Regions from separate parts of the Vibrio sp. SCSIO 43136 genome, predicted to be linked through region 2. Evidence: predicted binding sites of a transcription regulator. Region 2 holds the regulator's gene; the other holds the start of a gene.

Region 1 (16,130 bases), 160 kb from region 2:
CCATGACAGGTCATCGAAATTCCACTCGAACCGGACACATTCTAACAGTGGAAGATCCGATTGAGTTCGTACACGAGCATAAAAAATGCATCGTGACTCAAAGGGAAGTTGGTTTAGATACCGAAAGTTATGAAGTGGCACTAAAGAACTCGTTGCGACAGGCTCCCGACGTAATTTTGATTGGGGAAATCCGCTCTCGTGAAACCATGCAGTACGCAATGACCTTTGCTGAAACGGGTCACCTGTGTATGGCAACATTGCATGCTAACAATGCCAACCAAGCCATCGAGCGTATTTTACATTTAGTGCCAAAAGAACAAAAAGAGCAGTTTCTTTTTGATCTTTCGATGAACTTGAAAGGAGTGATTGCCCAGCAATTGATCCGAGATAAGAGTGGTCAGGGACGTCATGGGGTGTTTGAGATATTGCTCAATACACCAAGGGTGGCCGATCTTATTCGTCGTGGTGATCTGCATGAGCTGAAAACTACTATGGCTAAATCGAGTCAATCTGGGATGCAGACGTTTGACCAATCGTTATACGAGTTGATAAGCGCAGGCAAGATCACTGAACAAGATGGCCTGCATAGCGCTGACTCGGCTAACGACCTGCGTATGATGCTGAAGTCGAAACAGTCGGGAACAAGCAGTAGTTCTGGATTGCTTGATGGGGTTCAGATTGATATGGATTGATATAAAAAAGCTGCTAGTCGCAGCTTTTTTCGGTAAAGGTGATTCGGTAAACGGGGTAGGGTGTCCGTTTCCCGTTTCCCGTTTCCCGTTTCCCGATTACCCATATTGTGCTTCAAACCAACTTTCCAAAATCACCACAGCCGATTGGCAGTCTACATTGCCTTTGCTAAGGGCTTTGTAGCCACCCATTTCAAACAACTCGGAACGAGCTTCTGCAGTGGATAAGCGTTCGTCGTGCAGTTCAACTTGTACGCCAAAGCGACCGTGTAAGCGGTTCGCGAATTTCTTCGCTCGTGGAGTGATAGTCTCTAGCTCCTTGCCGTGTAGATCGGTTGGCAAACCTACAACGACTAAATCTGGCTGCCACTCTTTCAGTTGAGCTTCGATATGATCCCAGTTTGGGATGCCATCCTGAGCTTTGAAGGCTTTTAATGGCGATGCGGTGCCAGTGATCTCTTGTCCGATAGCACTGCCGATGCTTTTGGTGCCGTAGTCGAAAGCCATGATGGTTCTTGAGGTCATGTTGTTTTCCTAGTTTGGAGCTTTATAAAGCTCCTCCCCTTTTCAAGGGGAGGCTGGGAGGGGTTAAAATGCGAGGTTTAGGTTACCGATGAACTTTCACCTAGGTATTTTAACCCCCTCTAGCTCCCCCTTGAAAAGGAGGAGGACTGTTTTGTGCTTGAGGTGGGTTTGTTACTAGTATTTAGCCACCAATGATCCTAATACTTCTAGCCGAACCTTACCCATGCCCAACTTCCGTTGAAAGCTGACTCGCATCAATACCGAGCATTTTGATTGCCGCCCGCCACCTTTCATCGATAGGGGTGTCGAAAATCACATTTGGGTCTGCTTCGACGGTGAGCCAAGAATTTTCAGCCAGCTCGCTCTCAAGTTGCCCCGCATCCCATCCGGAATATCCTAAGGCGACGATGTAACTCATCGGCTCAGCTTCTGTCCCTAAGACTTTCAAGATGTCTTTTGACGTTGTCATGCTGATCGCAGGTGTCATCTGAACGCTCGACTCATAAGTATCTCGAGGTCGATGTAAAACAAAGCCTCTATCTTCCGATACTGGGCCGCCATTGAGCACAGGTTGTTCAAGGTTGTCACTGTTGAGCATTGGGGCACTCGGTTCGACGTCGATTTGTTTGAGCATACCAGCGACGGAAACTTCGATTGGGGCATTAATCACAATACCCATTGCCCCTTCTTCGTTATGTTCACAGACGTAAACGACGGATTGGCGAAACAAGGGATCTTGCATGCCTGGCATCGCAACTAGGAAGTGATTAGCTAGATTCATAAGATCCCTCGTAGGTTCGCGGTTTTAAGCGTTAACTCGACGCTCAATGGCATCCATCAGTTTGCCTGTGATAGAGATGTCGTGCGCAGCTTCGATCTCTCGGATACAGGTTGGACTGGTAACATTGATTTCTGTCAGCTTGTCACCAATGACATCAAGCCCAACAAAAATTAACCCTTTCTCTTTAAGTGTAGGCGCTACCGCTTCAGCTATCTGACGATCTGTCTCGCTCAGTGGGCGAACTTCACCGCTGCCGCCCGCAGCTAGGTTGCCACGAGTTTCTCCTTTGGCTGGAATGCGTGCCAGACAGTAAGGCATTGGCTCACCGTCAACGACCAAAATACGCTTATCACCGTTGCTGATATCCGGTACAAAGGTTTGTGCCATAGCGTAGTTTTGGCCATGGTTGGTTAAGGTTTCGATGATAACAGATACGTTAGGGTCACCTGCTTTGACACGGAAAATAGAAGCACCACCCATGCCATCTAGTGGCTTAAGGATCACGTCACCGTGTTGCTCACGAAACGCTTTAATGGTTTCTGCTTTGCGAGTCACAATCGTGGTTGGGGTAAGCTCTGGGAACCAAGCGGTAAACAGCTTTTCGTTACAGTCACGTAGGCTCTGTGGCTTGTTGACGATTAAGCAGCCTTCCACTTCAGCACGCTCTAGGATGTAAGTTGCGTAGATGTACTCAGTATCAAATGGAGGGTCTTTGCGCATCAAAACCGCATCGAGTTCAGAGAGCTTTATCGCCTGTTCGGAGTGGAACTCATACCATTTTTCAGGGTTCTGCTCGACAGTAACTACCTTAGTATCGGCAAACGCCACACCTTGATTAAGGTGAAGGTCTTGCATTTCCATGTAGTGAATTTCCCAGCCACGACGTTGTGCTTCTAGCATCATTGCAAAGCTTGAATCTTTTTTGATATTGATGGCTGAGATCGGGTCCATCACGATACCGATTTTGATCATTTTATTCTCCGTTTATCCTAAGTCGCCAAAACGTACTTGTAAGGCGGTAATCGCGGTCAGTGCTGCGGTTTCAGTGCGCAGAACACGTGGGCCGAGTAGTGTTTCTTCAAACTGATATTCTTCAGTCATTGCGATCTCTTCACTCGAAAGACCGCCTTCAGGACCGATTAACAGGCGTACCTTGTTCATCGGCTCTGGCAGAGTATTAATTGAGTATTTTGCTCGTGGGTGTAGGTTAAGTTTCACGGCGTCACTTGGTTCCGCACACCACTGCTCTAGTTGCATTATTGGACGGATTTCCGGCACCGTGTTGCGACCACACTGCTCGCAAGCGCTGATCGCAATTTTTTGCCACTGGGCTAACTTCTTTTCAAAGCGTTTGGCGTCCAGTTTGACTCCACAACGCTCAGAAATCAGTGGCGTGATGGTGTTTACCCCGAGCTCAACCGATTTTTGAATCGTAAATTCCATTTTGTCACCACGAGAGACCACCTGACCTAGGTGGATGTTTAGTGGTGATTCGATAGAAGATTCCACTTTTTCAGTGATTTCCACGCTAACACGCTTTTTGGTCACTTCAGTAATGGTGGCTGGAAACTCATGGTTGGTGCCATCAAACAGCAGTACATCCTGACCAGGCTGCATTCGAAGCACTCGGCCAATATGGCCAGAGGCATCTTCACTTAGCTCTAGGTTACCCAGTGTTGAAATGGTCTCTGGGTGATAAATACGTGGCACTCTCATAGGGGCTTCCAATAATGTGTAGATTCAATATAAGTTGATGCGATTTGGCGAAAAACAAGGTCTGTGGTCAGATTTATCTGCGTCCATTAAATTATGCTAAGTATATGATCAGTTAGCTTGCTTAACACGCTCTAGGCAGACCTAGTTTACTTGTTGGGCGCATTGCTTGTAGACAAATGGGTTACGAATGCCTTGAATGGTAAAAATGCGACGTTCTCGCTCACACTCCCAATCATCGACAGGGTACTGCTTGTCCCAAGCGGTCATTAAGTTATGCTCACTTTTGCTCAGTTTTAGCTGATATTGCTGCGCCATATATAAATAGGTTCTTGCCACAGAGCCGCGCGCTCTTTCTGGTGGCATGGCTTTTCGCCCTTTGAAATTGACCTGCATTTCACACTGGCCATAGCTGACCCCGTCGAGCCCATTCCACTGGCTAAATCGATAATTAGAGCGGTCTCCATTCACTTCACCGATCGCTGGAGTGAGGTTGTGAAGGTCTGCTTCCATTTTTTTAAACTGCGTGTCATTTTTGGTGCAATTTTTACGTCCACCGTTTTGCCAGCATTGGCGCTGATGGCCAAATTGCCAAGCGGGCATCACATGCTCCCACTCTATGCGGCTGGCGCGCTTTTGCTGCTTTCTTACTTGATAGCCGCAACCGCGTAGGTCAGGCTCGCCACGTTTGCCTTGCCAGCGAATATCGCATCCACAATAGAAACTGACCGGATGATCATCATAGATATTTCGAGCGTGCTTTTTGGCTTTGCTAAAGGAGCTGGGAACACCCGTCGCAAATGAAGTGGTAGTCAGTAGTGCGGCTGATAAAGCGACTATGGTTGAGATTCGCATTAGCTTTATGATGTTTCTATCAAAAACTAGAGTGTAGCGATTTTAGTTAATGCTGCCAAACGTCGATAAGAACGGGTACTAGCTCCCTTGCCAAATCAAAGGCTGTTTACATTGGCTGCAAAGGTAACTTGCTTGCTGGCGAAGCACTTTATTATGGCGACGAATGGTGAGTTGGTGGCTTTGACAATGGCATTGATAAACATAGGTTTTGCCTTGCACTGAAGTGACGTCGAAGTCGTGGGTTGTTTTAGGCGCCAAGTGAAACACTTCCTGCATCACTGCCTGCCACTCTTTCCCGTGTGGCCTAACTCTGCCAAATAGCTTATAGACGATGAGGTGAGCTATCTCGTGTGGGATCACCTCATTAAGAAAGGCCTGTTGATTTTCCTTGAGCAGGGTGGGGTTGATACGGATCTGCCATAGGTTGAGATACGCCTTACCAGCAGATTTACCTCGCAGTTTAAAGCTAAGTTCTGGCTGAGGAAACTCTTGCTTGAAGTAGTGGTTCGCTTGTTCGATACAGCGAGCTATCACCTTTTGACAGGTATAGGAGAGTTCTAGGTCTATAGGTGGCAAAAAGCTTTCTCCGCTCAAAAAAAACACCCCAAGGTAGACTCTTGGGGTGTTTTATTATGCCACGTCTAGCAAATGGGGCTAGTGGTGTTTCTTTTTGATCGTATCGTGGTAAGCGTGCCAAGTGGCGTAGCCAAGAATTGGCATAGTAAATAGCATTCCAATGCCATAAGTCGCAAAGCCAATTAAGATGCCGCTACCGATGATGAACGCCCAAACGATCATTGCGGGGATGTTGGATTTAACGGCGTTAAAGCTGGTAAATACCGCAGTCATCATATCAACTCTTCGCTCCATCATGAGCGGGATAGAGTAGGCAGAAATACTAAACACCGCCGCCGCTAACACCGCACCAATGACTGTACCTGTTGCCAAAAATGGAGCGTACTCAGACAGTGGAGCCCCTTGCACTGAAGGGTAGAGAGCATGTAATAGCGCTGCGATCCTCATCCAGAAAATCATCGCTACCGCAAGTAGCACAGCAAACGCCCACTGAGAGGTGGAGTTGCGGGTGATGGCTTTCATTGAGTGGAACAAGCTGGCGTCATGGCCTTTTTCACGTTCCCACGCCGCATCATAAAGCCCAAGGGCGAGGAATGGGCCAATAAGCATGTATACCACTAAGCTTGGCATAACGACTAGGTGGGTTCCTTGCCATTGAACCAAGAGTACGATGCCTATGGCTGCAACCATAAAACAAGCACCGTAAAATAGGCTAATAAAGGGCATACGGATGAAGTCGTGTAAGCCGAGAGACAACCAATGGAATGGCGCCGAAACGCTCACTTGGTTGCATGGAATTGTGCGCGCATATTCGTGATCAGGAACGGCTTTACTCTCGTCATGAGACATCCCTGAGTGGTCTATTGTTCGAGGCATAAATCCTCCTTGATAGGAATTTAATAAGGTTAGCGGAACAGAAAACTGCACTGTTAACACTTTATTAACTATTAATGCATCAAGTGGGATTTACAAATTTTTCGTGGGTTAATTTGTTGCTAAATATGGCCTGGTGATAAATATCAAAGGCTTATATAGCAAAAACCCTCGTCAAGGACGAGGGTTTTAAAGTCGAAATTATTCGAATTATAGGCCGGCGAAATCGCGTAGGATTGCTGCCTTGTCAGTCGCTTCCCAAGGGAACTCTTCACGACCGAAGTGACCGTATGCTGCGGTCTGCTTGTAGATTGGCTGAAGCAGGTTCAGCATCTCTTGCAGGCCGTATGGGCGTAGGTCGAAGTGCTGACGAACCGCTTCGATGATGATGTCGTGAGATACTTTCTCAGTACCAAACGTCTCAACCATGATAGATGTTGGATCAGCAACACCGATAGCGTAAGACAGTTGGATTTCACAACGGTCAGCCATGCCAGCTGCTACGATGTTCTTCGCTACGTAACGTGCTGCGTAAGCTGCAGAGCGGTCTACTTTTGATGGATCTTTACCAGAGAATGCACCGCCACCGTGACGAGCTGCGCCGCCGTAGGTATCAACGATGATCTTACGACCAGTCAGACCACAGTCACCCATTGGGCCACCGATAACAAAACGACCGGTTGGGTTGATGAAGAAGTTAGTCTCTTTGTTGATCCACTCAGAAGGTAGTACTGGCTTGATGATCTCTTCCATTACCGCTTCACGTAGGTCAGGAGTTGATACTGAATCACAGTGCTGAGTTGAAAGAACTACCGCATCGATACCAACGATTTTACCTTGGTCGTACTGGAAAGTTACCTGAGATTTTGCATCTGGACGTAGGAAGTCTAGCTTGCCGCTCTTACGTACTTCCGCTTGCTTTTGTACAAGACGGTGAGAGTAAGTGATTGCCGCAGGCATTAGGATTTCAGTTTCGTTAGTTGCGTAACCGAACATGATACCTTGGTCGCCAGCGCCTTGCTCTTTAGGGTCAGCTTTATCAACACCTTGGTTGATGTCTGGAGACTGCTTACCGATAGTGTTTAGTACTGCACAAGAGTCAGCATCAAAACCCATATCTGAGTGTACGTAACCGATCTCACGAACCGTTTGACGAGTGATTTCTTCGATATCTACCCATGCAGAAGTCGTCACTTCACCACCTACCATTACCATACCGGTCTTAACGTAGGTCTCACAAGCAACACGTGCTTTAGGGTCTTGCTCAAGAATTGCATCAAGTACTGCATCAGAGATCTGATCAGCAATTTTATCCGGATGACCTTCAGATACGGACTCTGAAGTAAATAGGTGCTTAGCCATAGGTAGCTCCAAACTGGGTGAAATGTTCGCCAAATGGTTTCTCAACCTACTTCACTATAGAAGAGGGAGAAGGGGGCAAACAAAGTAAAAACTGGTTAAATTTTGTAGGTGTATCTACATCTAGACGTCTATTCTAGTGATAACTGATCGAATTACAAGCGCATTTTTTGTCAGGTCTTTTGGCAATCGTTTGCAATGCAATTAAAACCTAAATGAATATTAGTGAGCGTTTTGTGAAAAAAGTGCCGTATATGTAGCCAAAATCTTCAGATAAACGTTTGCAGTAAAGAGGGCGCTTTGAGAGAATACGCCCGCCGAAATCTCGGCCCCCTAAAAATTTCTTATATTCGCTTATGCATTCAGGAGCAGACATGTCTTCTCGTAAAGATCTAGCAAATGCTATCCGCGCTTTGAGCATGGATGGTGTTCAACAAGCAAACTCTGGTCACCCAGGTGCACCAATGGGTATGGCTGATATCGCCGAAGTACTTTGGCGTTCACACCTAAACCATAACCCACAAAACCCAGAGTGGGCAGACCGCGACCGTTTCATTCTTTCAAACGGCCACGGCTCAATGCTGATTTACTCTCTGCTACACCTGACTGGTTATGAGCTATCGATCGATGATCTGAAGAACTTCCGTCAGCTTCACTCGAAAACTCCAGGTCACCCAGAGTACGGCTACGCACCAGGCGTAGAAACGACAACTGGTCCTCTAGGCCAAGGCATCACTAACGGTGTTGGTATGGCGCTAGCTGAGAAAGCTCTTGCAGCACAGTTCAACAAGCCAGGTCACGACATCGTTGACCACTTCACTTACGTATTCATGGGCGACGGCTGTCTAATGGAAGGTATCTCGCACGAGGCTTGTTCTCTTGCTGGTACACTTGGCCTAGGCAAACTGATCGCATTTTGGGATGACAACGGCATCTCAATCGACGGTGAAGTTGAAGGTTGGTTCTCTGACGATACGCCTAAGCGTTTCGAATCTTACGGCTGGCACGTAATCCCAGCAGTAGACGGTCACGACTCTGACGCTATCAATGCAGCAATCGAGGCAGCTAAAGCTGACCCACGTCCTACGCTTATCTGTACTAAGACGGTTATCGGTTTTGGTTCTCCAAACAAAGCGGGCACACACGACTGTCACGGTGCTCCACTAGGCGCTGAAGAAATCGCAGCAACGAAAGAAGCGCTAGGTTGGAAACACGGTGCGTTTGAAATCCCTGCTGACATCTACGGCGAGTGGGATGCAAAAGAAGCAGGCGCAGCGAAAGAAGCTGCTTGGAACGAGAAGTTCGAAGCGTACGCAGCAGCATTCCCAGCAGAAGCGGCTGAGCTTAAGCGTCGTCTAAACGGTGACCTACCGGCAGAGTGGGAAGAGAAAGCAACTCAAATCATTGCTGATCTTCAAGCAAACCCTGCCAACATCGCATCACGTAAAGCATCTCAAAACGCACTAGAAGCGTTTGGTCAAATGCTTCCTGAATTCATGGGCGGCTCTGCTGACCTTGCGCCTTCTAACCTAACCATGTGGTCTGGTTCTAAGTCGCTAGAAGCGGCTGACTTTGCGGGCAACTACATCCACTACGGTGTACGTGAGTTCGGTATGACAGCAATCATGAACGGTATTGCTCTGCACGGTGGTTTCGTACCATACGGCGCAACTTTCCTAATGTTCATGGAATACGCTCGTAACGCAATGCGTATGGCTGCTCTGATGAAAGTTCAGAACATCCAGGTTTACACTCACGACTCAATCGGTCTGGGTGAAGATGGTCCAACGCACCAGCCTGTTGAGCAGATCGCATCTCTGCGCGTAACGCCAAACATGAGCACATGGCGTCCATGTGACCAGGTTGAGTCTGCAGTAGCTTGGAAACTTGCTATCGAGCGTAAAGATGGTCCTACGTCTCTAATCTTCTCTCGTCAAAACCTTGCACAGCAAGATCGTGATGCAGAGCAGGTTGCTAACATCGCTAAAGGTGCTTACATCCTTAAAGATTGCGAAGGCAAGCCTGAGCTAATCTTCATCGCAACGGGTTCTGAAGTAGAACTAGCAATGAACGCAGCCGCTGAGCTAACTGCTGAAGGCCGTAAGGTACGTGTTGTATCTATGCCTTCGACTGATGCATTCGACAAGCAAGACGCTGAGTACCGTGAAATGGTTCTTCCATCTGACGTAACGGCACGTGTAGCAGTAGAAGCAGGTATTGCTGATTACTGGTACAAGTACGTAGGCTTCGGTGGCAAGATCATCGGTATGACAACGTTCGGTGAGTCTGCACCAGCTGGTGAACTATTCAAGATGTTCGGTTTCACTACTGAAAACGTAGTAAACACAGCTAAGGAACTGCTAGCTTAATTGTTAGTTGTTGACTGAATTGAAAGGCTGGGTGTTTGCACCCGGCCTTTTTTTATGTTCGGTAAACGGCAATCGGAATTTACTTGCTTAAGGTGGCTCGTTGTTATCACATGTTGCCGTAAGCCGTAAGCCGTAAGCCGTAAGCCGTAAGCCGTAAGCCGTAAGCCGTAAGCCGTTTTCCTCTACCCCTTCCTCATTAACTTCTGTACTATCAACTCCAACTATTTCCCAAAAAACTAGTCTAGTATGACCCTAAAAATTGCGATTAATGGATTTGGACGCATCGGGCGCAATGTATTGCGTGCTATCTACGAGAGTGGCAGAAGCCAAGAAATTGAAGTGGTTGCAGTGAATGAGCTGGCAAAGCCTGAGGCAATGGCTCACCTGCTTCAATATGACTCTTCCCATGGGCGATTCTTTAAAAAGGTCAGCCATGATCAAGAACACCTTTATATCCATCACCCCAATGGCGAACAAGATTCTCTTCGTATTTTGCACCTCGCTGATATTGAAATGTTGCCTTGGGCAGATCTAGAAGTAGACATCGTTTTAGACTGTACTGGTGTGTTTGGAAGTCAGGCGGATGGTCAAAAACACTTAGAGGCTGGCGCTAAGAAGGTTCTCTTCTCACACCCTGGTGCAGCGGATTTAGATAACACCATTATCTATGGCGTAAACCACGATACGCTTAAAGCTGAGCATAAGGTGGTTTCGAATGGCTCGTGCACGACCAACTGTATCGTACCTATTATTAAAACCCTAGATGATGCCTTTACTATCGAGTCGGGTACGATCACTACGATCCACTCTTCGATGAACGATCAACAGGTGATCGATGCCTATCATAACGATCTCCGCCGTACCCGCGCCGCAAGTCAATCAATCATCCCAGTCGATACCAAACTGCATTTAGGAATCGGACGCATTTTCCCGAAATTTTCTGACAAATTCGAGGCAATTTCGGTGCGCGTGCCTACAGTTAATGTGACAGCAATGGATTTAAGTGTAACTTTAGCTACCAATGTGAAAGTTAATGACGTAAATCAAACCATAATTGAGGCTTCTAGGTGTACATTACATAACATTGTTGATTATACTGAGGCACCGCTTGTTTCCATCGATTTTAACCATGATCAACATAGTGCAATTGTTGACGGTAATCAGACCCGAGTAAGTAACGGGCGCTTGGTTAAAATGTTGGTGTGGTGTGACAACGAATGGGGCTTTGCCAACCGCATGCTGGATACAGCGTTGGTAATGCACTCACTTGCTTAGTAAGAGCGAAAAATGGACTTGGGAATATTTATTTTCTAACTTGAAATAAATTAGAAGCACCCCAAGTTAAAACAACAGTTGTAAGAATTATCAGGTTTGGCACGACGCCAGGCCTTTGCAAACTTTATATTTTAACATTTGAGAGGACAAAGAATGTCTGTAATCAAGATGATTGACCTGGACCTAGCAGGCAAACGTGTATTTATCCGTGCGGACCTAAACGTACCAGTAAAAGACGGCAAAGTGACGTCTGATGCACGTATCCTAGCTTCACTACCTACTATCAAGCACTGCCTAGAAGCTGGTGCTAAAGTAATGGTAACTTCTCACCTAGGTCGTCCTACGGAAGGTGAATACGCAGAAGAGTTCTCTCTAGCACCTGTTGTTAACTACCTAAACGACGCACTAGATTGCGAAGTTAAGCTAGCAAAAGATTACCTAGACGGTCTAGAGCTAAACGCTGGTGAGCTTGTTGTTCTTGAAAACGTTCGCTTCAACAAAGGCGAGAAAAAGAACGAAGAAGAGCTATCTAAAAAGTACGCAGCGCTATGTGACATCTTTGTAATGGATGCATTCGGTACGGCTCACCGTGCACAAGCATCAACTCACGGCGTTGGCATGAACGCACCAGTTGCGTGTGCAGGTCCTCTTCTAGCGGCTGAGCTTGAAGCACTAGGTAAAGCAATGGACAACCCAGAGCGTCCACTTGTTGCTATCGTAGGTGGTTCTAAAGTTTCTACTAAGCTAACAGTTCTAGAATCTCTATCTAAAGTTGCTGACCAACTTGTTGTTGGTGGCGGCATCGCAAACACATTCATCGCAGCTGATGGCCACAATGTAGGTAAGTCTCTATACGAAGCTGACCTAGTTGAAACAGCTCAGAAGCTAATGAAAGAGTGTTCTATCCCAGTAGCAACTGACGTAGCTTGTGCTAAAGCATTTGATGAGAACGCAGAAGCTGAAATCAAGCCAGTAACAGAAGTTCAAGACGACGACATGATCTTCGACCTAGGCCCTGATTCAACAGCGGCTCTTGCTGAAATCATCGGCAACGCTAAAACTATCCTATGGAACGGTCCTGTAGGCGTATTTGAGTTCAAGAACTTTGAAGCAGGTACAGCAGGCATCTCTAAAGCAATCGCTGAGTCTGCAGGTTTCTCTGTAGCTGGTGGTGGTGACACGCTAGCAGCTATCGATAAGTTCGGTATCAAGGCTGACGTATCTTACATCTCAACAGGTGGCGGTGCTTTCCTTGAGTTTGTTGAAGGTAAAGTTCTACCAGCAGTTGCGATGCTTGAAGAGCGCGCAAAATAATCTATCTAGAAAAGCGGGAAATGGTTTCCCGCTTTCTTGTTTGCTGAAGCACGCAGAATGCTGATAGAATGCGCCCTGCGATGTGAGCAAACGATTGCAATTTTTAATTAATACGACAGAAAATAGGACGAATTCCATGTCTAAGATCTTCGATTTCGTAAAACCAGGTGTTATCTCTGGTGACGACGTACAGAAAGTATTTGAAGTAGCAAAAGAAAACAAATTTGCTCTTCCAGCGGTTAACGTTGTAAACACTGACTCTGTAAACGCTGTACTGGAAGCAGCTTCTAAAGTTAAAGCTCCAGTAGTAGTTCAGTTCTCTAACGGTGGTGCTGCTTTCTTCGCTGGTAAAGGTCTGAAGCTAGAAGGTCAAGAAGCGCAAATCATGGGCGCAGTTGCAGGTGCGAAATACGTACACGCTGTAGCTGAAGCTTACGGTGTGCCAGTAATTCTTCACACTGACCACGCAGCTAAGAAACTACTTCCTTGGATCGACGGTCTACTAGACGCTGGCGAAAAATTCTTCGCTGAAACTGGTAAGCCTCTATTCTCTTCTCACATGATCGACCTTTCTGAAGAGTCTCTAGAAGAAAACATCGAAATCTCAGCTAAATACCTAGAGCGTATGGCTAAGATGGGTATGACTCTAGAAATCGAACTAGGTTGTACTGGTGGTGAAGAAGACGGCGTAGACAACACTGATATGGACCAGTCTGAGCTATACACTTCTCCTGAAGACGTAGCTTACGCTTACGAGATCCTAAACGCAGTTAGCCCTCGTTTCACTATCGCTGCATCTTTCGGTAACGTACACGGTGTATACAAGCCAGGTAACGTTGTTCTTACTCCAACTATCCTACGTGATTCTCAAGCACACTGTGCAGAGAAATTCGGTATCGCTGCGAACGCTCTAAACTTCGTATTCCACGGCGGTTCTGGTTCTTCTCAAGAAGAGATTGAAGAGTCAATCGGCTACGGTGTTATCAAAATGAACATCGATACTGATACTCAGTGGGCTACTTGGGATGGCGTTCGTGCATACGAAGCTGAAAACCGTGACTTCCTACAAGGTCAAATCGGTAACCCAACTGGTGATGACGCTCCAAACAAGAAATACTACGATCCACGCGTATGGCTACGTGCTGGTCAGTCTGGTATGGTTGCGCGTCTTGAGCAAGCATTTAAAGACCTTAACGCAATCGACGTACTATAATCTGTCGTAAGCGCTAAAGTTAATTAACCCACTCTTCGGAGTGGGTTTTTTTATATCTTTCTCAAATTTATCATCCAAATGCTTGGTTTTTTGCTCTAATATATAAATCGCATATGGTTCAGGTGTTTGTACTTCCCAGGGAAAGATACCAATCCAACTAATTATCTGATCAGCCTGGCTAGTCCATATTTCCTCTAGCCGCGTCAGAAATCGTATCCCTAGTCCCAGCTAGGCATAAGATTTCTTCCTTGCTAGAGAAAATCTGTCCGTCGCTATGCAAAATCACATAATTAGTCGTATTGGTATGAGAAGTAGGTTATTTTCCGCATCTGCTGCCAAGGTAGCAAAAACATAACTAAATGAAGTAGAGGATGCTGTTATGGCAAATGAAACATCGGTGGTGGACATCGAATTGGCGGAAAACGTCAATAAGCTCAACGAATGGATTACTGGCAATTCCGACCTGCTGATCCAGTACGGTGTGAATATCTTATCAGCGCTGCTGATCCTGTTTATCGGTAACATTGTTGTTAAAGCGGTAGCTGGCAGTGTGGCGAAAGTGCTGCATAAACGTAAAATGGATAAGGCGGTCGTTGAGTTTATTCACGGCATTGTCCGCTATACCTTGTTTGTAATTGTGCTGATAGCTGCACTTGGTCGAGTGGGTGTTCAAACTGCTTCTGTGGTAGCTGTAATTGGTGCGGCAGGTTTAGCGATTGGTTTAGCTCTGCAAGGCTCACTATCAAACTTTGCCGCTGGCGTATTGATCGTTGCGTTCCGTCCATTTAAATCTGGCGACTATGTTGAGATTGGCGGTGTTGCAGGTTCGGTAGATTCGATTCAAATTTTCCAAACGATTTTGACCACACCAGATAACAAAATGGTTGTTGTGCCGAACTCATCTGTGATTGGTAGCCCTATAACCAACTACTCGCGTCATAATACTCGCCGAATTGATCACGTGATTGGTGTGTCATACGGTGCAGATTTGAAGAAAACTAAAGACGTGATTCGCCGTGTATTAGAGGCGGATGAGCGTATTTTAAAATCTCCTGGTATCCAAATTGGTGTATCAGCATTGGCAGACTCATCAGTGAACTTCGTGGTTCGCCCATGGGTGAAAACTTCTGATTACTGGGACGTGTACTTTGATACGTTGCAAGCAATCAAAGAAGAGCTCGATAAAGAAGGTATTGAGATTCCATTCCCGCAAATGGATGTGCATTTGTCTAAGCCTGAGTAATCACGGTTAGAATCTAAAAAGCGTCGACCAGTGTCGACGCTTTTTTTTGTTAGTGCTCTAGCCAAAGTACTGTATTTGGTAGGGTGGCTAGCACTTTATGAAGATGCTCTGTTGCGAACCCTATGGTCTTATCTGGGTGGCCTGGCGTGTAGAGTAGCTCATTATGGCGGGCTTGAATAAGCTTGGTATCCACCACGATACATATCTCTTGTGGTAAACCAAATGGACAGACGGCTCCTGCAACACAACCAGTCACCTGTGACATTTCTTGATCATCACAAATAGAGACTCTTTTTCCTAGCAACGACTTGAGTGCTTTGGAATCAAGACGGCTGTCCTTATCGGTCAGGTAGAGTGCATAGCCCCCGCCTTTGATACGTAAAAAAAGGCTCTTGCTATGAGTTCCGTTCCAACCAAGCGATTTAGCCACTTTGACATCGGTTTCAAAGTCCAAAATTGGTTCGTGCTGCCAAAGCTGGTAGGGAACATCAATCTTATTGAACAGTGCCAGATTGAATTGGTAAATAGTCTCTAATGAATGACTCATAACATGTACTTGACCCATAGTCCTTTAGTGAGCACGAAGGCGATGATAAACATCATAGCTGCAACTGCAATGTCGATGCCACACTTTACGTTGGGCTTAGATAGAGTAGGGCCAAGTTTCGCCGCTCCAAATGACAAGCTATAGAACCAAACAAATGAAGCCATGATGGTACCAATTGCAAAAGCGATTCGGTCATTGCCTTCAAATTGGCCGCCGATTGAACCTAAGATCACCACAGTATCAAGGTATAGGTGTGGGTTAAGCACGGTGACCGCAAGCGCACCCAAAACCACAGCCCTTTTACCACGAGCAGTCATCTGTTTTTTCGACTCTTCGCTGGTCGGAGAGCGAAATGCACTTCTTAAGGATAAGAAACCGTAGACGGATAGGAAAGCAATGCCACCTAAAGTCACTGAAGTGAGTAGGGTTTCATTTTGAGATAGAACTGCACCGCCACCAAACACACCCAGCGAAATAAAAAATGCGTCAAGAAAGCTACAAACGGTTGCTGTGGTTAGGTGATGATTGCGTTTAATGCCTTGATTTAAAACGTACGCGTTTTGTGCGCCGATTGGAATGATCATGGTGGCGCCTAGACCAAAACCTTGTAATAAAACCCACAAGCTCATGGCGATTTCCTTAAAAATGTTTGAGGTTAAAAAGAGAGTGGGCTAAGACTATCTCAGTTCACGAAATAAATTAAACTAATAATTTTAATGCCACATAAGTTAAACTTATGTCGTTGTAATGGAGGCAAGGAGTAAAGATGAGAGGCTTAGATTACCGTTGGATTGAAGC
Region 2 (16,130 bases):
CAGAGAAGCGAGTTCAGAGTCGATAAGAGCGCGGCGCAGTGAACCACCACCGTCAATCAGCAACACTCGTCCTTGGCCTTCTTGCTCTAAGATGGAACGGATCAATCCGTTGTCTTCAAAGCACTTAACCGTGGTGAGCTGGCCAGCAAAAGAGGCGCTACCGCCAAAGTTACTGAACATAGGCTCAACTACATCGACCGAATCAAGGTAGATATCGCATAACGCTGAGGTGTTGTATTCCATACGCATCGTCTTCTATAGCAAGTGTCTTCTTCGAGTATATAACCCCGATAAGTCATTGCAATGACAAGCCTCAATTAACTGGCCAGAGTTTGGCCTGTGATCACGATTGAGAACAACAAGTTAGTCACTAAGGCACACTTGACGATAACTGGCATCATCGGCGCTAGCTCAACGGGCTGTTTTGCCGCGAGCACCGCCTTGCCGTGCTTGAGTAGCAAGGCGATGGCCGCCAGCATGATCATTGACCACAAGGTGATGTAAGTGTTGAGCCATAGGTAGGCGATGAAGGCTGCGCCACCACCTGCTAGTAGTAACATGTGATAAAGCTTTGCTTTGCCACTGCCTAGGCGTACCGCCATGGTTTTTTTGCCACAAGCGCGATCGTTGTCGATATCTCGCATGTTGTTGATGTTCAATACCGCCACCGCAAGCAGGCCGCAACCTAACGCAGGTAAGAAAACGTCACTCGATAGTGTGCCCGTGTGCAGAAAGTAAGTACCCGCAACCCCAAGTAGGCCAAAGAAGATGAATACGGATAAGTCACCCAGACCTACATAGCCATAAGGTTTACTGCCGACGGTGTAAGCGATGGCGCTAATAATGGCGAGCAGTCCAAGTAGCAAGAAAGCGATGATGCTGCTCGGTGATTGCAGCGCATAAAGCACCAGGGCTAACCCCGAAGCTATGGTAAGCGCAATATTGATGGCGATGGCACGGCGCATCATTTGCGGGGTAACCGCACCAGATTGCATCGCACGAGTTGGTCCAAGTCGTGCTTCGTTGTCTGTGCCTTTTACGGCATCGCCATAGTCATTGGCTAGGTTAGAGAGGATTTGAAGCAAGATTGCCGTCAGCAGCGCCAGAAACATGATTGGCAGTGACAACTGACCATTTAATAGCGCCATGCTACTGCCGGTGGTAATTGAGGCAATAGCTAGTGGGAGAGTTTTTGGTCGTGCTGCGTCAAGCCAGATGGCTAGAGTGTTGGTCATAATGTCAAACAGATCACCTAAAGATGGCGACAGTATAACCACAATAAGACTAAGTTCGACCGATGCAATTCAAATTCAGAGCAAAAAAATGCCTGTTTCAACCATGGTTGAAACAGGCATTGGGATTTTGCTCGCAGTAGGGTTAAAGAATGAAGCGGCTTAGGTCTTCGTCTTCAACAAACTCGCCCAGACGTTTGCTGACGTATTCAGCATCTACGATCACTTTTTCATCTTGTGGGTGTTCGGTTGCTGCAAATGAAATTTCTTCCATCAGACGTTCCATCACAGTGTGTAGACGACGTGCACCGATGTTTTCTGTGGTTTCGTTCACTTGCCACGCAGCATCAGCGATTTTCTGGATACCGTCTTGGGTAAATTCAACCCCAACTTCCTCTGTTGCCATCAGCGCTTGGTACTGCTCGGTGAGCGATGCTTTAGGTTCAGTTAGGATGCGTTTGAAGTCATCACTGGTCAGAGCCTCTAGCTCAACACGAATTGGCAGTCGACCTTGCAGCTCGGGAATGAGGTCTGAAGGTTTTGCCACTTGGAATGCACCTGATGCAATAAACAAAATATGGTCGGTTTTGACCATGCCGTGTTTGGTCGATACCGTGCTACCTTCGATTAGAGGCAGTAGGTCACGTTGAACGCCTTCACGAGATACATCAGGGCCGGAGCTTTCGCCACGTTTACAGATTTTGTCGATCTCATCTAGGAATACGATGCCGTTGTTCTCGACGTTGTAGATCGCTTGCTCTTTTAGCTCTTCTTGATTAACCAGCTTTGCAGCTTCTTCTTCCGTCAGCGCTTTAAAGGCATCTTTGATCTTCATCTTGCGGCTCTTTTTCGTATCGCCAGCAAGGTTTTGGAACATGCCCTGAAGTTGGTTGGTCATCTCTTCCATGCCCGGAGGAGCCATGATTTCAACGCCCATCTGAGGAGCGGCAACGTCGATGTCAATCTCTTTGTCATCAAGTTTGCCTTCACGCAGCTTCTTGCGGAAGATTTGACGTGTGTTCGAGGTATCTTCTTGGCCATCGGTTGAGCCCCAACCTTCGCGAGGTGGTGGCAGTAAGGCATCAAGAATGCGCTCTTCTGCTTGCTCTTCGGCGCGGAATTTCACTTTTTCCATCGCTTGTTGATGGGTCATCTTGATCGCCACATCGGTAAGATCTCGGATAATGGTTTCCACTTCCTTACCTACGTAGCCCACTTCAGTAAACTTAGTCGCTTCCACTTTCATGAAAGGAGCGTTGGCCAGTTTAGCTAGACGACGAGCGATCTCAGTTTTACCCACACCCGTTGGGCCAATCATTAGAATGTTTTTAGGGGTTACTTCAGCGCGCAGACTCTCTTCAAGCTGCATACGACGCCAGCGGTTACGTAGTGCAATGGCTACCGCTCGCTTTGCTTTGTCTTGGCCGATAATGTGGCGATTTAGTTCGTGAACAATTTCGCGAGGCGTCATTTCAGACATAGTCGATTCCTTATTACTCGGCAGACGCAGCGTCTAGCTCTTCGATAGTGTGGTGGTGGTTGGTGAAAACACAGATATCACCAGCAATTTTTAGAGATTTCTCAGCGATTTCACGAGCGTCTAGCTCGGTGTTTTCTAGCAGCGCAGTTGCAGCCGCTTGAGCGAAGTTACCACCAGAACCGATGGCAATCAGGTCATTTTCTGGCTGAACAACATCGCCATTACCAGTGATGATAAGAGAAGCGGTTTCATCAGCGACGGCTAATAGTGCTTCTAGTTTGCGTAGCGCACGGTCGCTACGCCAGTCTTTTGCCAGCTCAACCGCCGCTTTAGTTAGGTGGCCTTGGTGCATTTGCAGTTTACTTTCGAAACGCTCAAATAGGGTGAATGCGTCTGCGGTGCCCCCTGCAAATCCAGCTAATACTTTGTTGTTGTACAGGCGACGCACTTTCTTTGCATTGCCTTTCATTACTGTGTTGCCTAGCGATACTTGGCCATCGCCAGCGATAACCACTTTGTTGTTGCGGCGTACTGATACAATCGTAGTCACGTTATTTACCTTATGATTCGCCTGTCTATTACATGATATATGCGGCTAGGAATATCAATTTCAAGGGTGAGTGATAATGGGGCGGGTTAAAAATTTGTCATGACAATTCAAACGTATGTTTGATACACTTGTTTTAACAAAAGATTAACAAAGTGAGCCATTTGTGAAGCTGCATACCATTCCCGGTCATATTCAATCGATATATTTGGCGGAGTACCCAGATAAGCTGTTGCTGCTTGACGGGGGCTGTCGGGCGGACATCGAGCCGTTAGTGGCGTACATAGAGAATGAGCTGGGCCGCAGTATACATGATCTTAAAGCGGTGGTGGTGACTCACATGCACCCAGATCATGCTGGAGCGGCGAACATGCTCAGGCAACGTTATGGCACAAAAATTATCGCAGGTGACCAACCCGGACAGTGGTATCAGGGGGTAGCGGGCATTTTAATGCACTGGATGGACTTATTGCTTGCGACCTACGTGGCCAGTCGCAAAGGGTCTCGATTTAAAAACTTGTGGTACTCACGCCATCTTTTTCCTGATATTAAACTTGGTGACGGGGAGGTTATCCCTGAGTTCGAAGATTGGCAGGTTTGGCATACGGTCGGACATACCGATAGAGATCTGACCTTATGTCATCAGCCGACGAGGTTACTCTATGTCGCCGATCTTATTGTGGCGCTAAAGCACAAATACGTTGCTCCGTTCCCGGTGTTTTTGCCTCATCAGTATCGGTATTCGCTCAAGCGAGTGTATGAGTATCAGCCACAAACACTGCTGTTGGCTCATCAGGGGGAGATGGCGTTTGATCAAGAGGCTTATGAAGGACTTTTGAAAAGTTCACCGCGCTTTCGAGTGACGCACTGGTGGGTCATTCGAACCAAAGGTTGGGCATTAGTTCGTGGCTTCTTAAACCGAAATAAAAACAAGCGCCAGTCGTAGACATGGCGCTTGTTTACATTGTGCTATTGCGCTTCTTTCCAAATAGCACAAGGTTCAATTCGTGCTTTTTGCAATTTATGCTTGTCTCGCTCGGCGTCGCGTTTGCGGGTGTACGGGCCTAGGACGACACGATACCAGCTACTGCCTTCTTTCTTGCGGATCTGGCTGCTGATGCCTTGAAAAGCGATGTTGACCTTGCGCTCTTCTGCTTGAGATTCCAGTTTAAAAGCACCGCATTGCATGATGTATGGAATGTCAGACACCACGGCTTCTTTGGCTTCGACCTTCACTTCTTTATTTGGCAAAGACTCCATGTACTCCCACTCCTCCTCTGGAGGTGGTGGTAGTGGTTTGCTTGGCTTCTTGACCACTTTTTTCTCAGCAGGTTTGCTTACAGGAGTGGGCGGCTCTGGGTCTTGGCTTAAAGTAAAAAGGCCGTAGCCGAACACGCCAACCAACAGAATAGCAACGAGGCCAGCTTTCCACGGCTTGGATTTAGGAGCCGATCTACGAGCCGGTTTTTTTTGTCCTCGGCCGCGTCTAACGTAATCTTTATTCGCCACTTTGATTTGCTTAGGTAAAAGGAAAAACGCCTAACATGGTAATCCACAATTAGGCGTTATTGCTAGAGGTTAGATAGCAAATTGGTGATGCTGGTGCCGTTATGCCCTTGGGGGACAGGCACTTTTTCTGACCACCAATTTAGTATCGAGCAATCTAGAACCCGCACGTACATCGCGTCCTTTTAGAATTTCGAGCAGCATCAACATCGCTTGGCGACCAATCTCATAGCGAGGCTGCGAAATGGTTGTCAACGGTGGATCGCAATACTGAGCGAACTGAATGTCATCAAAGCCGACAAAAGAGATCTCTTCAGGTACTTTTTTACCCATTTGCTTGGCTTTTTGAATGGCACCGATAGCCATGACGTCATTGTGGCAAAAGACCGCTGTTGGTGGCTCAGGCAGGGAAAGTAGCTGCGCCGCAGCGGCTTCTCCAGACTCAAAGCTAAAGTCCCCTTCAACCTGATAATCAGGGTTCATGGTAATGCCAGCGCGCCTAAGGGCTTGTTGGTAGCCTTGGTTACGAAAGTGGCAAAGCTGAGTATTTTCTGGCCCTTTGAGTTGGGCGACGTGTCGATGCCCCATTTGGGTCAGATAGTTAACCGCTTCAAATGAAGAGGTCAGGTTATCGATATGAACTGTTGGCAGCTCAAGCTCTGGCGCAAACTCACACCCCATCACCAGTGGTGGTAGGTTCTTTTGTTCAGGCTTACTGACGTCAAATGGTAGTTGGGTCCCTAGCAGTAGCATGCCATCGGCCTGTTTGGTAAACACCAGATTGACTAAGGAGCTTTCACGCTTTTCTTGTTGTCCGCTGTTACCGAGCAGAACGAGATAGCCGTGTTCGACAGCGGCATCTTCAATCCCTCGGATGATTTCGCTGAAGTAAGAGTCACAAATATCTGGAACGATAGTAACAATCGTTTTAGATTCGTTGCGACGCAAATTACGTGCTAATGAGTTAGGTGCGTAGCCCGCTTCAAGTACCGCATCTTCAACGCGTTTGCGAGTTGAAGATGAGACTTTCTCAGGGTTCATTAACGCCCGAGATACGGTAGCCGTGGATACGCCAGCAAGCTGGGCAACATCCTTCATTGTCGCCATAGATTTTCCTCATGGTTCTGCATGGCTTAGTCATAATACGGCGAACTGACTAAGCAGAAATTTGATACAAGATCCCTGCCTGTAAACTTTGGCAAAGTTATAATAGTTATTGTGACTTTTGTTAGTAACTTTAAATTAAAAGCTTGTATATCTTGGCTATTTTATGTTCAAAAAGCGATGGGATTTACGGCGAGATTAACAAAAATTACATCTGAAACGTGACCATTCTCACATCAAACGCAATCGTTTGGCAAATCTAAGCGGTTTAGCTCATGTCCTGAGGTTCGATATCCAGAGTCCAGCGTACTTTTTTGGCATCGGGCAGCAGGTCGATGACAGTTTTGGCGCTATAGAGGATTTTTTGCATTTGTGGGCGACTCGGCACTTGCAGCAAGAGTTGCCAACGAAACTTTCCTGCTCGTCGAGCAAGAGGTGCCGGCATTGGGCCCAGCACTAGGCAATAGTGGTCAAATAGTGGATGGGCTTCGAGTGTTTGCCTGAGTTGCTGCATAAAGCGCTCTACAATGGCGTTGTTGTTCGCCTCTGCACGAAATAGGGTGACGAAACTGAACGGCGGTAGCTGGGCGGCGCGGCGCTCCATTAATGCGGCGTCAGCAAAATGGTCGTAGTCTTTGTGCAATAGTGCTTGCAGCAAACTGTGCTCAGGGTGGTGTGATTGCAAGATCACTTCTCCCGGTTTACTCGCTCGACCCGCTCGACCCGCAACTTGGGTGAACAGTTGGGCAAGCCGCTCTGATGCTCGAAAATCGCTGCTATATAGTGATCCATCAACGTCCAGCAGGCCAACGAGAGTGACGTCTGGAAAGTGGTGACCTTTGGCGAGCATTTGGGTACCGATTAAAATTTGGTATTCATTGTTACGAATTGCACTGAGCGCACTCTCCAAGCTGCCTTTGCGGCGGGTGCTATCACGATCGATGCGGATGGTCTTAAACTCAGGAAACAGCTGGGCTAGGTAGCCCTCTAATTGCTCGGTACCCACACCGACCGATACCAATTGATGCGAGCCACACTGCTTGCAGCTATGAACGACAGGGCGTTGTGAGCCACAGTGGTGGCAGCGCATGTCTCGGGTGTTGTTATGATAGGTGTAATACGCATCGCAGCGTTGGCACTCTGCCGTCCAGCCACAGTCATGGCACATCAGTGCAGGAGAGTAGCCTCGGCGGTTGAGAAACAGCATCACTTGGTTGCCCGCATTCAAGTGGCGGCGCATTTCGGCGATTAACGCAGCTGACAATCCACTTTCTAAGTATTGGCCCTTGATGTCGACCACTTTATTGGTTGTCGGGCGTGCATTGCCCGCTCTCGCCGTTAAGCGCAAGTGGTGATATTTACCACTACGGGCATTGTACAAGGTTTCTAGTGCTGGGGTAGCAGAACCTAAGACGACGGGGATACCTTCTTTATGGGCTCGCATGATGGCCACATCTCGAGCGTGATAGCGAAGACTGTCTTGTTGTTTATAAGAGCTATCGTGCTCTTCATCGACGATGATAATGCCTAGCTTGGTAAACGGGGTCAGCAGTGCTGAGCGGGTACCAATGACTATGCCTGCGTGTTTGTCTTTCGCAGCAAGCCAAGCATTGAGTCGTTCGGTGTCATTGAGCCCTGAATGAACCACTTCAATGGGCACGTCAAAGCGTTGGCGAAAGCGGTTGATGGTCTGTGGAGTTAGGCCAATTTCAGGCACCAAAACTAAAGCCTGCTCTCCACGCTCGAGCACAGGCTTTATCATGTTGAGGTAGACTTCGGTTTTTCCCGACCCAGTGACGCCTTGCAGCAAAAAGCAGCCGTAGCCAGGCTGGCTGTTGACGGCAGCAATGGCGACACATTGTTCTTGATTGAGCTTGGGTTTGTCGACGTTCGCTTCAATATTTGTAGGCCAAGGTTTGGCGATGGGCATTTGCACTAACTCTTGTGCCCAACCATTTTCTTTGATGCGTTTTAGCACACTGCTTGTGACGTCATTTTCGTTCAATAACTCACGGCTAACTGGGCCACTTTGCAGTAAGTGCATGGCGCGAGCCTGCTTTACTGCATTACTGGCAAAGCCTTGCATGAGTTTATTCTTGCCAGCCTCGGTCATTTGCCATTGAACTTGCGGCGCAAGTTCAGCGGGTTTGCCTTTGCGCAATAAGGTTGGCATCGCATTGGCAAGCGTATCGCCCAGCGGGTATTGATAGAATTGGCTGCACCAGTTGAGTAAATCGTAGAGGTCCGATGGCCATAACGGTTTGTCATCAATGACGGTTTTGAGTGGTTTGAGTTTCTCAATCGCAAATTCAGACTTATGGCTAAACCCAGTCACTATACCCACTAGAGTCTTTGGCCCGAATGGCACACTCACACGGCCACCAACCACAGGGTGTTGCCCTTGACTCACCAGGTAATCAAAGCGTTTATCCAAAGGAACGGGTAGGGCAACTTGAGCGATGGTCAAAGACATAACAGCCGTTAGATAGAATCGAAAGTGGCGCTATTGTAGCAATGAAAATGAAGGAATCGAAACCGGCACCAATTGTCTAAGACAATTGCTTAAAAAAAAGCCGAAAATTTAGCGAAACTGGTTGATCCTACGCCAACGATTCTTTAATATACGCGGCCTTAATCGACGTAACATCTACGTCTTTTGTAAACTACGTGTGGTGTCCGGCTTAGAATCGGATAGCGACACGGCCTAATTGAGGTTATCCCTATGAAAACTGGTATCCACCCAGAATACAAAGCTGTAAAAGCAACTTGTTCTTGCGGCAACACTTTTGAGTTCAACTCAACTCTTGCTAAAGAAAGCATCCACCTAGATGTATGTGACAAGTGTCACCCATTCTACACTGGTAAGCAACGTATCGTTGATACAGGCGGCCGTGTTGATCGCTTCAACAAGCGTTTCGGTGCTCTATCAAGCAAGAAGTAATTCTGACCGAATTCGAGAAAAAGGACGCTACGGCGTCCTTTTTTTATACCTAAAATTCCTGCACATAGTTTGAATCTAGCCCAAACTTTACCAATCAGAATGTTTTATCAATCACAACTCAATGTTATGGTTATTGACTTCTTAATAGGCATTCAAAGCGAACTTAAATAAAATAGCGAGCCTGTTAACTTTTTTGTAACTTCAGCTTTAGGAATCTCCCCACCATGTCAGACGACAATCAGCAAAATGACTTTCGCCAACAAGCGCTTGATTACCATGCATTCCCTACCGCAGGTAAGATCGGTGTGGCACTCACCAAACCTGCCGACACGGTAGAAGATCTTGCGCTCGCATACAGCCCAGGTGTGGCTGAGCCCGTACGTGAAATCGCTCAAAATGCTGATAACGTCTACAAATACACCGCTAAAGGCAACATGGTGGCAGTGATCTCTAACGGTACTGCGATTCTTGGTTTGGGTAACCTTGGTCCGTTGGCGTCAAAGCCAGTAATGGAAGGTAAGTCGCTGCTGTTTAAGCGCTTTGCTGGCCTAGACTCCATTGATATTGAAGTGAAGCATCGCACCATTGATGAGTTTGTTGATACGGTGGCTAACATTGCAGATACCTTTGGTGGAATTAACCTAGAAGATATTAAAGCACCGGACTGTTTTGAAATTGAGCAGCGTCTTATCGAGCGCTGTGACGTGCCTGTGTTCCATGATGATCAGCATGGTACGGCGATCGTAACGGCTGCGGGCATGCTTAATGCGATTGAGCTGCAAGGCAAGAAGCTAGAAGAAGCAACCATTGTTTGTTTGGGTGCGGGCGCAGCGGCGGTAGCATGTATGGAGCTGTTGATTAAATGTGGCGCTCAGCGTGAGAAAATCTACATGCTGGATCGCAAAGGCGTGATCCACACTCGTCGTGATGACTTGAACGAATATAAGAAGCTGTTTGCCAACAACACCGACAAGCGCACACTAGAAGATGTGATTGAAGGGGCTGATCTGTTCTTAGGGGTATCAGGTCCAAATCTGCTTGCGCCAGAAGCACTGACCTTGATGGCAGATAAGCCAGTGGTATTTGCGTGTTCAAACCCAGATCCAGAAATCAAACCTGAGTTAGCGCATGAAGTGCGTAGCGATTTGATCATGGGTACAGGCCGTTCGGATTACCCGAATCAGGTGAATAACGTTATCTGTTTCCCATTTATCTTCCGTGGCGCACTGGATGTTCGCGCTAGCGAAATCAACGATGAGATGAAGCTTGCCGCCGTTGAAGCGATTCGCCAGCTGGCTAAAGAGCCAGTGCCTGCGGAAGTACTAACGGCTGCGGGCGTGGATAGCCTTGAGTTTGGTTCGGGTTACATCATTCCAAAACCGATGGACCCACGTCTGCTCCCTCGAGTGGCTAAAGCGGTTGCTCAAGCGGCCATTGACTCAGGTGTGGCGCGCATCGACATGCCAGAAAATTACATGGCGTAAAATCCGCTGGAATAAAAAACGGGGTGCTCATTGAGCACCCCGTTTTTTATTGGTTCTACTGACGTCTTACTCTTCGTCAAACGCTTCAAATTCGATACCCATTTCTGTCATCAGCGCTTTGGCTTCAGCAGGGATCTCATCTGGGCGGTCTTTACGCAAGTCTTCATCGGTTGGCAGTGGCTGGCCTGTGTAGGCATGTAAGAAAGCTTCACATAGAAGTTCACTGTTAGTTGCGTGACGCAGATTGTTTATCTGACGACGAGTGCGCTCATCGGTTAATACCTTCAACACTTTAAGTGGAATAGATACAGTGATTTTCTTTACTTGTTCGCTCTTTTTACCATGCTCGGCGTAAGGGCTAATATATTCGCCGTTCCAGTCTGCCATTGCGCACCTTTAATTATGCTTTTGTCATCAGTGGGATATTGAGTGAATCTATGCAGCCCCTCAATATCTGAATAAGGATAGATTTTAGCGACTTTTACCGCCATAAGCAAAGACATATAGACGTCTAGAAGTGTTGACGTCCTAAACTGTGATCGGTAGAGTATTGTGTAGCGCTAACAAAAGCGAAAAGTAAGACACCGAATGTTGTCTGATACCAATAGTGGTATAACAGATAGCATGCTATTTGGAAAGGAAGACCAGCCCCATGAGTGATCGCAAGCCAGCTACCATTGCTGTACGTACAGGTATTGAAGAAGATAGTCAGTATCACGCCGTTGTTCCACCTATTTACCTATCGACCAACTATGGCTTCCCTTCTTTTGGAGAAGTGCCAAAGTTCGATTACACCCGTTCAGGAAACCCAAATCGCAACCAATTAGAAACGGCCCTTGCTGAGCTAGAATCAGGTGCGGGTGCGGTGATAACCAACACGGGTACAGCGGCGATTAACCTGTGGGTGACCAGTTTACTTGGCCCTGATGACTTAATTATTGCACCGCACGACTGTTATGGCGGTACCTATCGCCTGTTTAATACTCGAGCCCTTAAAGGGGATTTTAAAGTTGAGTTTGTCGATCAGTCGGACAGTGAAGCCTTAGATGCTGCGCTTAGCAAAAAACCGAAACTGGTGTTGCTAGAAACACCATCCAACCCATTGGTGCGCGTGGTAGACATCGCTCAAGTGTGTGAAAAAGCTCGTCAAGTGGGCGCACTGGTAGCGGTGGATAATACTTTCCTTACTCCGGTTTACCAAAAGCCGCTCACTCTCGGCGCTGATTTTGTTATTCATTCCACCACCAAGTTTATCAACGGTCACTCAGATGTGATTGGTGGTGTATTGATCTGTAAAGACGAAAAACACGTTGAAGAAATGGCTTGGTGGGGCAACTGTCTGGGGGCAACGGGCACTCCGTTTGATAGTTACATGACTTTGCGCGGCCTACGCACTTTGAGCGCTCGTATGAGGCAGCATGAAGAAAGCTCTGCCAAAATCCTGACTTACCTTCAATCTCAATCCTTGGTGGGTACACTTTATCATCCAAGTCTGCCTGAGCACCCTGGGCATGACATTGCTAAGAAGCAGCAGAAAGGTTTTGGCTCGATGCTGAGCTTTGAATTTGCAGGCAGCCAAGAGAAGTTGGAGCACTTTGTCAGTGAATTGCAGTTATTCTCTTTAGCGGAGTCTCTAGGTGGCGTTGAAAGTTTGATTTGTCACCCAAGCTCAATGACTCACCGAGCGATGAGCGATGAAGCACAGCTGGAAGCGGGCATTACGACTAAGTTGCTGCGCCTTTCAGTGGGTCTTGAAGATGAAGAAGACCTAATCGCTGATCTTGAGCAAGCCTTTGCAAAAGCCAAGGAGTTTGGCAATGACTAATTCACGACAGCTGCACAAATTTGGTGGCAGCAGTTTAGCCGACCCAGACTGTTATAAACGTGTGGTTGGGATCTTAAAAGAATACTCGCAAGTTGACGATATCGTCGTGGTTTCTGCCGCTGGCAGCACCACCAACCAGCTACTCGCTTGGCTGGGGGCGCTGGACAAAGATGGTCGAGTGGCTCACGAGCACTTACAAAACTTGCGTCAGTTTCAAACCTCGCTGGTGGAAGATCTGCTCGATGAAGCTTATGCCACTCCACTGCTTGAACAGCTAAATCAAGAGTTTGCTGCATTAGGTGAGTTGGGTGCACCGCTGAGTGCCACCCAAAAATCGGCAGCACTTGGTCATGGTGAAGTATGGTCTGCTCGTTTGCTAGCAGCACTACTTAGCCAAAGTGAGATGGAGTCAGTTTGGTTAGACTCTCGCGATTTTCTCCGTGCGGATTTAGGTGCGCAACCAGAAGTGGACCGAGCACGCTCTTGGCCGCTTATGAAGTCGGTGTTAGCACAGCATTCTCATTGCCGTTTAGTCATTACAGGTTTTATGGCTCGCAACCAAGCCGGTGAAACCGTGCTGCTTGGCCGTAATGGTTCGGATTACTCTGCGACTGTGATTGGTGCGCTATCTGAGTCGAGCCGAGTGACGATTTGGAGTGATGTGGCGGGGGTGTTTAGTTCCGACCCGCGTAAAGTAGAAGATGCTTGCTTGTTGCCGTTACTGCGATTGGATGAAGCGAGCGAACTTGCGCGCTTAGCTGCACCTGTCCTGCATAGCCGTACATTGCAGCCAGTGGCACAGAGTGCCATGGATTTACATCTTCGTTGTAGCTATCAGCCTGAATGTGGCTCCACCCGCATTGAGCGTGTGTTGGCCTCTGGTCGCGGTGCAAAAATTGTTACTTCATTAGATGAAGTGCTGTTGTTAGAGGTCGCATTTGCTCATGGCCACGATTTTGAACGTCAGCACAAAGAGGTGCTTAATGCCCTAACGCGTGCACAATTGCAGCCTTTGGCTCACGAGGTGCAGCAAGATAAAACCAAGCTGCTGTTAGCCTATACCGCCGAAGTTTCTGGCGAAGCCCTGAGTTATTTACAAGACTTGAGTGTTGAAGGTGAGCTGCGTTTACGTGAAGGCTTCTCATTGATTGCTGCCGTGGGAGCTGGGGTGACTGCCAACCCAAATCACTGTTATGGCTTCTATCAGCAATTGAAAAATGCGCCAGTGAAGTTCATCAGTGAAGCCGAATCTGGCCTGAGCTTGGTAGCAATTTTGCGCAAAGTGGATACCGAACCTCTATTGCGAGGCGTGCATGATCAATTGTTCCAAGCGCAAAAGCGTGTGGCGATTGCTCTATGTGGTAAAGGTAATATCGGCTCTGCGTGGCTTGACCTCTATGCAGAGCAGAAGAGTGAGCTGGCTAAACGTCATGGCATGAGCTTTGATTTAGTTGCTGTAGTAGATAGCCAAACCTGCTGGATGGATTTTAACGGTATTGATGCTGCCGAAGTCAACAGTCGTTACGACGATGAAGCGACCGAACACAACGGGCGCGATTGGCTTGAACAACTTGCTCATCAGACCAAGTATGATGAAGTGATCGTGCTGGATGTCACAGCAAGTCAAAAGTTGGCCGAGCAGTACCCTGAAATTGCTGAACACGGTTTGCATCTTATCTCGGCGAACAAAGTGGCGGGCTCAGCTTCTACTGCATTCTACCACCAAGTGCTCGATGCGTTCGCTAAGACTGGTCGTCATTGGTTGTACAACGCCACTGTAGGTGCAGGGCTTCCGATCAACCACTCGGTACGTGACCTACGTGAAAGTGGTGATGAGATTATCGCGTTGTCTGGGATTTTCTCTGGCACCTTGTCGTGGCTGTTCCAGCAGTACGATGGCAGTGTGCCGTTCAGTGATCTGGTTGATCTTGCTTGGCAACAAGGCTTAACCGAGCCTGATCCGCGTGCCGACTTAGATGGCTCTGACGTGATGCGCAAGCTGGTGATTTTGGCTCGTGAGTCGGGTTTTGATATCGAGCCTGAGCAGGTCAAGGTTGAGTCGTTGGTACCAGAAAGCTTGCAACAGGTATCGCTTGATGACTTTCTTGATAAGGCGCAAGAGCTCAGTGATGAGCTTGCCGAACGATTGGAGAAAGCTCAGCGTGAAGAGAAGGTGCTGCGTTACGTCGCCCGCTTAGAGCGTGACGGTAAAGCGACTGTCGGCGTAGAAGCGCTAAGCAAAGAGCACGCACTAGCCAACCTGTTGCCATGTGACAATATCTTTGCCCTTGAAAGTAAGTGGTACAAAGATAACCCGTTGGTGATTCGAGGTCCAGGTGCGGGTCGCGAAGTGACCGCAGGGGCACTGCAATCCGATCTTAACCGATTGGCTGGGCTGCTATAAATCGGTGTTGAAATGTCTTCACTCTCATTATGAATAATTTTCATGATGGGAGTGTTGACTTAATTCCTGATTCAAGTCACATTATGGACATATAGACGTCTAAACGTCATAACGGAATATGAAACACGACGCTGCACCGCGTCAGCAGGGAGAAGCTGTAATGGGCTACACACACGCAAGTCATCTAGACGCATTAAATCAAAACATCGCTGAGTTATCAGACGATATCAATGTTTCCTTTGAATTCTTCCCGCCAAGTTCTGAAAAGATGGAAGAGACCCTTTGGAATTCGGTGCACCGTCTTAAAACCCTGAAACCTAAATTTGTCTCGGTAACTTATGGGGCAAACTCAGGGGAACGTGATCGCACCCACTCAATCATCAAAGAGATCAAAAGCCAAACTGGCTTGGTTGCAGCGCCACACCTAACTTGTATCGATGCATCTCGTGAGGAGCTGGTGGATATCGCAGAAGATTATTGGGCTAACGGTATTGAGAGTATTGTTGCTCTGCGTGGTGACATTCCGCCGGGCGGAGGTGCTCCAGACATGTACGCATCGGATCTGGTTGAACTACTAAAATCTCGCCATGACTTTGATATCTCTGTGGCCGCTTTTCCAGAAGTTCATCCAGAAGCGAAAAGCGCCCAGTCGGATCTGTTGAACTTAAAGCGCAAAGTGGATGCTGGTGCAAACCGAGCCATCACTCAGTTCTTTTTTGACGTAGAAAGCTACCTACGTTTTCGTGACCGCTGTGTTGCGGCCGGCATTGATGTGGAGATTGTACCGGGTATTTTGCCAGTATCGAACTTCAAGCAAGCTTCTCGTTTTGCGGCGATGAACAACGTGAAAGTGCCGGGCTGGATGAGCAAGCAGTTTGAAGGCTTGGACGATGATCCACTGACACGTCAAATCGTGGGTTCAAGCCAAGCGATCGACATGGTACGTATCCTTAGTCGTGAAGGGGTAAAAGATTTCCATTTCTACACCCTAAACCGCGCAGAAATGACTTACGCTTTGTGCCATACGCTGGGTGTGCGTCCGAACAACGTCTAATCGATTGTTATCTAATAAATAAGGGAAGCCAGTGGCTTCCCTTATTTATTTTCAATGGCTCAAACCATCGCTTCTAGTTCTGTAAGCACCTCTTGTGCCCACTCTACCCACGCTTGTCTAAGCAGTAGGTTGCGACGAAGTGTCAGGCGCTCTAAGCGTGCTTGGGTATCAAGGGTATTGTTTGGTCCGTAGTAGACGTTCTCAATTTCTTGATAGTGGCTGATGAGCTGATTTGACTCTTCAATCAAACCTTTTAGTTGCTCAATAAATGCTGCGCTACCTTCTACCGCGCACGCCATCAATTTGGCAGAAAACTCGTCGCGTACCGTTGGGTGCGCTGTTGGTTGTTCAAACCATTCCCCAAGCGCTTTACGGCCAGCATCAGTAATTGAATAGACTTTGCGGTCCGGTTTGCCTTCTTGTGGCTCAAGCACACAAGTGACAAGTTGATTCTGCGCCATCTTGTTCAGTTCACGGTAAACTTGCTGATGGCTCGCTTTCCAGAAATATCCGATGCTGTATGAAAATTCCTTAGTGATATCGTAGCCGGTGG

What was found. The regulator MetJ, encoded in region 2, represses methionine synthesis genes. The targets are predictions, from matches to a motif close to TTAGACNTNTANANGTCTAA.
Region 1: the regulator MetJ is predicted to act here: its motif matches at 7,487-7,506, upstream of metK (methionine adenosyltransferase).

Annotation. Positions count from the first base shown of each region.
Region 1 covers NZ_CP071848.1:378,261-394,390, forward strand. Annotated here, with positions in the region: gene J4N39_RS01945 (PilT/PilU family type 4a pilus ATPase) at 1-692, shown strand, start outside; gene ruvX (Holliday junction resolvase RuvX) at 789-1,214, opposite strand; gene J4N39_RS01955 (YqgE/AlgH family protein) at 1,432-1,995, opposite strand; gene gshB (glutathione synthase) at 2,020-2,967, opposite strand; gene rsmE (16S rRNA (uracil(1498)-N(3))-methyltransferase) at 2,980-3,711, opposite strand; gene J4N39_RS01970 (endonuclease) at 3,853-4,563, opposite strand; gene J4N39_RS01975 (SprT family zinc-dependent metalloprotease) at 4,642-5,139, opposite strand; gene J4N39_RS01980 (DUF2189 domain-containing protein) at 5,218-6,015, opposite strand; gene metK (methionine adenosyltransferase) at 6,223-7,374, opposite strand; gene tkt (transketolase) at 7,746-9,740, shown strand; gene epd (erythrose-4-phosphate dehydrogenase) at 9,987-11,015, shown strand; gene J4N39_RS02000 (phosphoglycerate kinase) at 11,169-12,329, shown strand; gene fbaA (class II fructose-bisphosphate aldolase) at 12,466-13,542, shown strand; gene mscS (small-conductance mechanosensitive channel MscS) at 13,922-14,785, shown strand; gene J4N39_RS02015 (YbaK/EbsC family protein) at 14,835-15,332, opposite strand; gene J4N39_RS02020 (LysE/ArgO family amino acid transporter) at 15,329-15,961, opposite strand; gene J4N39_RS02025 (LysR family transcriptional regulator ArgP) at 16,099-16,130, shown strand, end outside.
Region 2 covers NZ_CP071848.1:217,780-233,909, forward strand. Annotated here, with positions in the region: gene rraA (ribonuclease E activity regulator RraA) at 1-243, opposite strand, end outside; gene J4N39_RS01070 (1,4-dihydroxy-2-naphthoate polyprenyltransferase) at 318-1,235, opposite strand; gene hslU (ATP-dependent protease ATPase subunit HslU) at 1,378-2,712, opposite strand; gene hslV (ATP-dependent protease subunit HslV) at 2,726-3,262, opposite strand; gene J4N39_RS01085 (MBL fold metallo-hydrolase) at 3,426-4,205, shown strand; gene J4N39_RS01090 (SPOR domain-containing protein) at 4,229-4,768, opposite strand; gene cytR (DNA-binding transcriptional regulator CytR) at 4,868-5,872, opposite strand; gene priA (primosomal protein N') at 6,138-8,342, opposite strand; gene rpmE (50S ribosomal protein L31) at 8,592-8,810, shown strand; gene J4N39_RS01110 (malic enzyme-like NAD(P)-binding protein) at 9,035-10,294, shown strand; gene metJ (met regulon transcriptional regulator MetJ) at 10,361-10,681, opposite strand; gene J4N39_RS01120 (O-succinylhomoserine (thiol)-lyase) at 10,947-12,119, shown strand; gene J4N39_RS01125 (bifunctional aspartate kinase/homoserine dehydrogenase II) at 12,112-14,523, shown strand; gene metF (methylenetetrahydrofolate reductase) at 14,684-15,577, shown strand; gene J4N39_RS01135 (PadR family transcriptional regulator) at 15,637-16,130, opposite strand, start outside.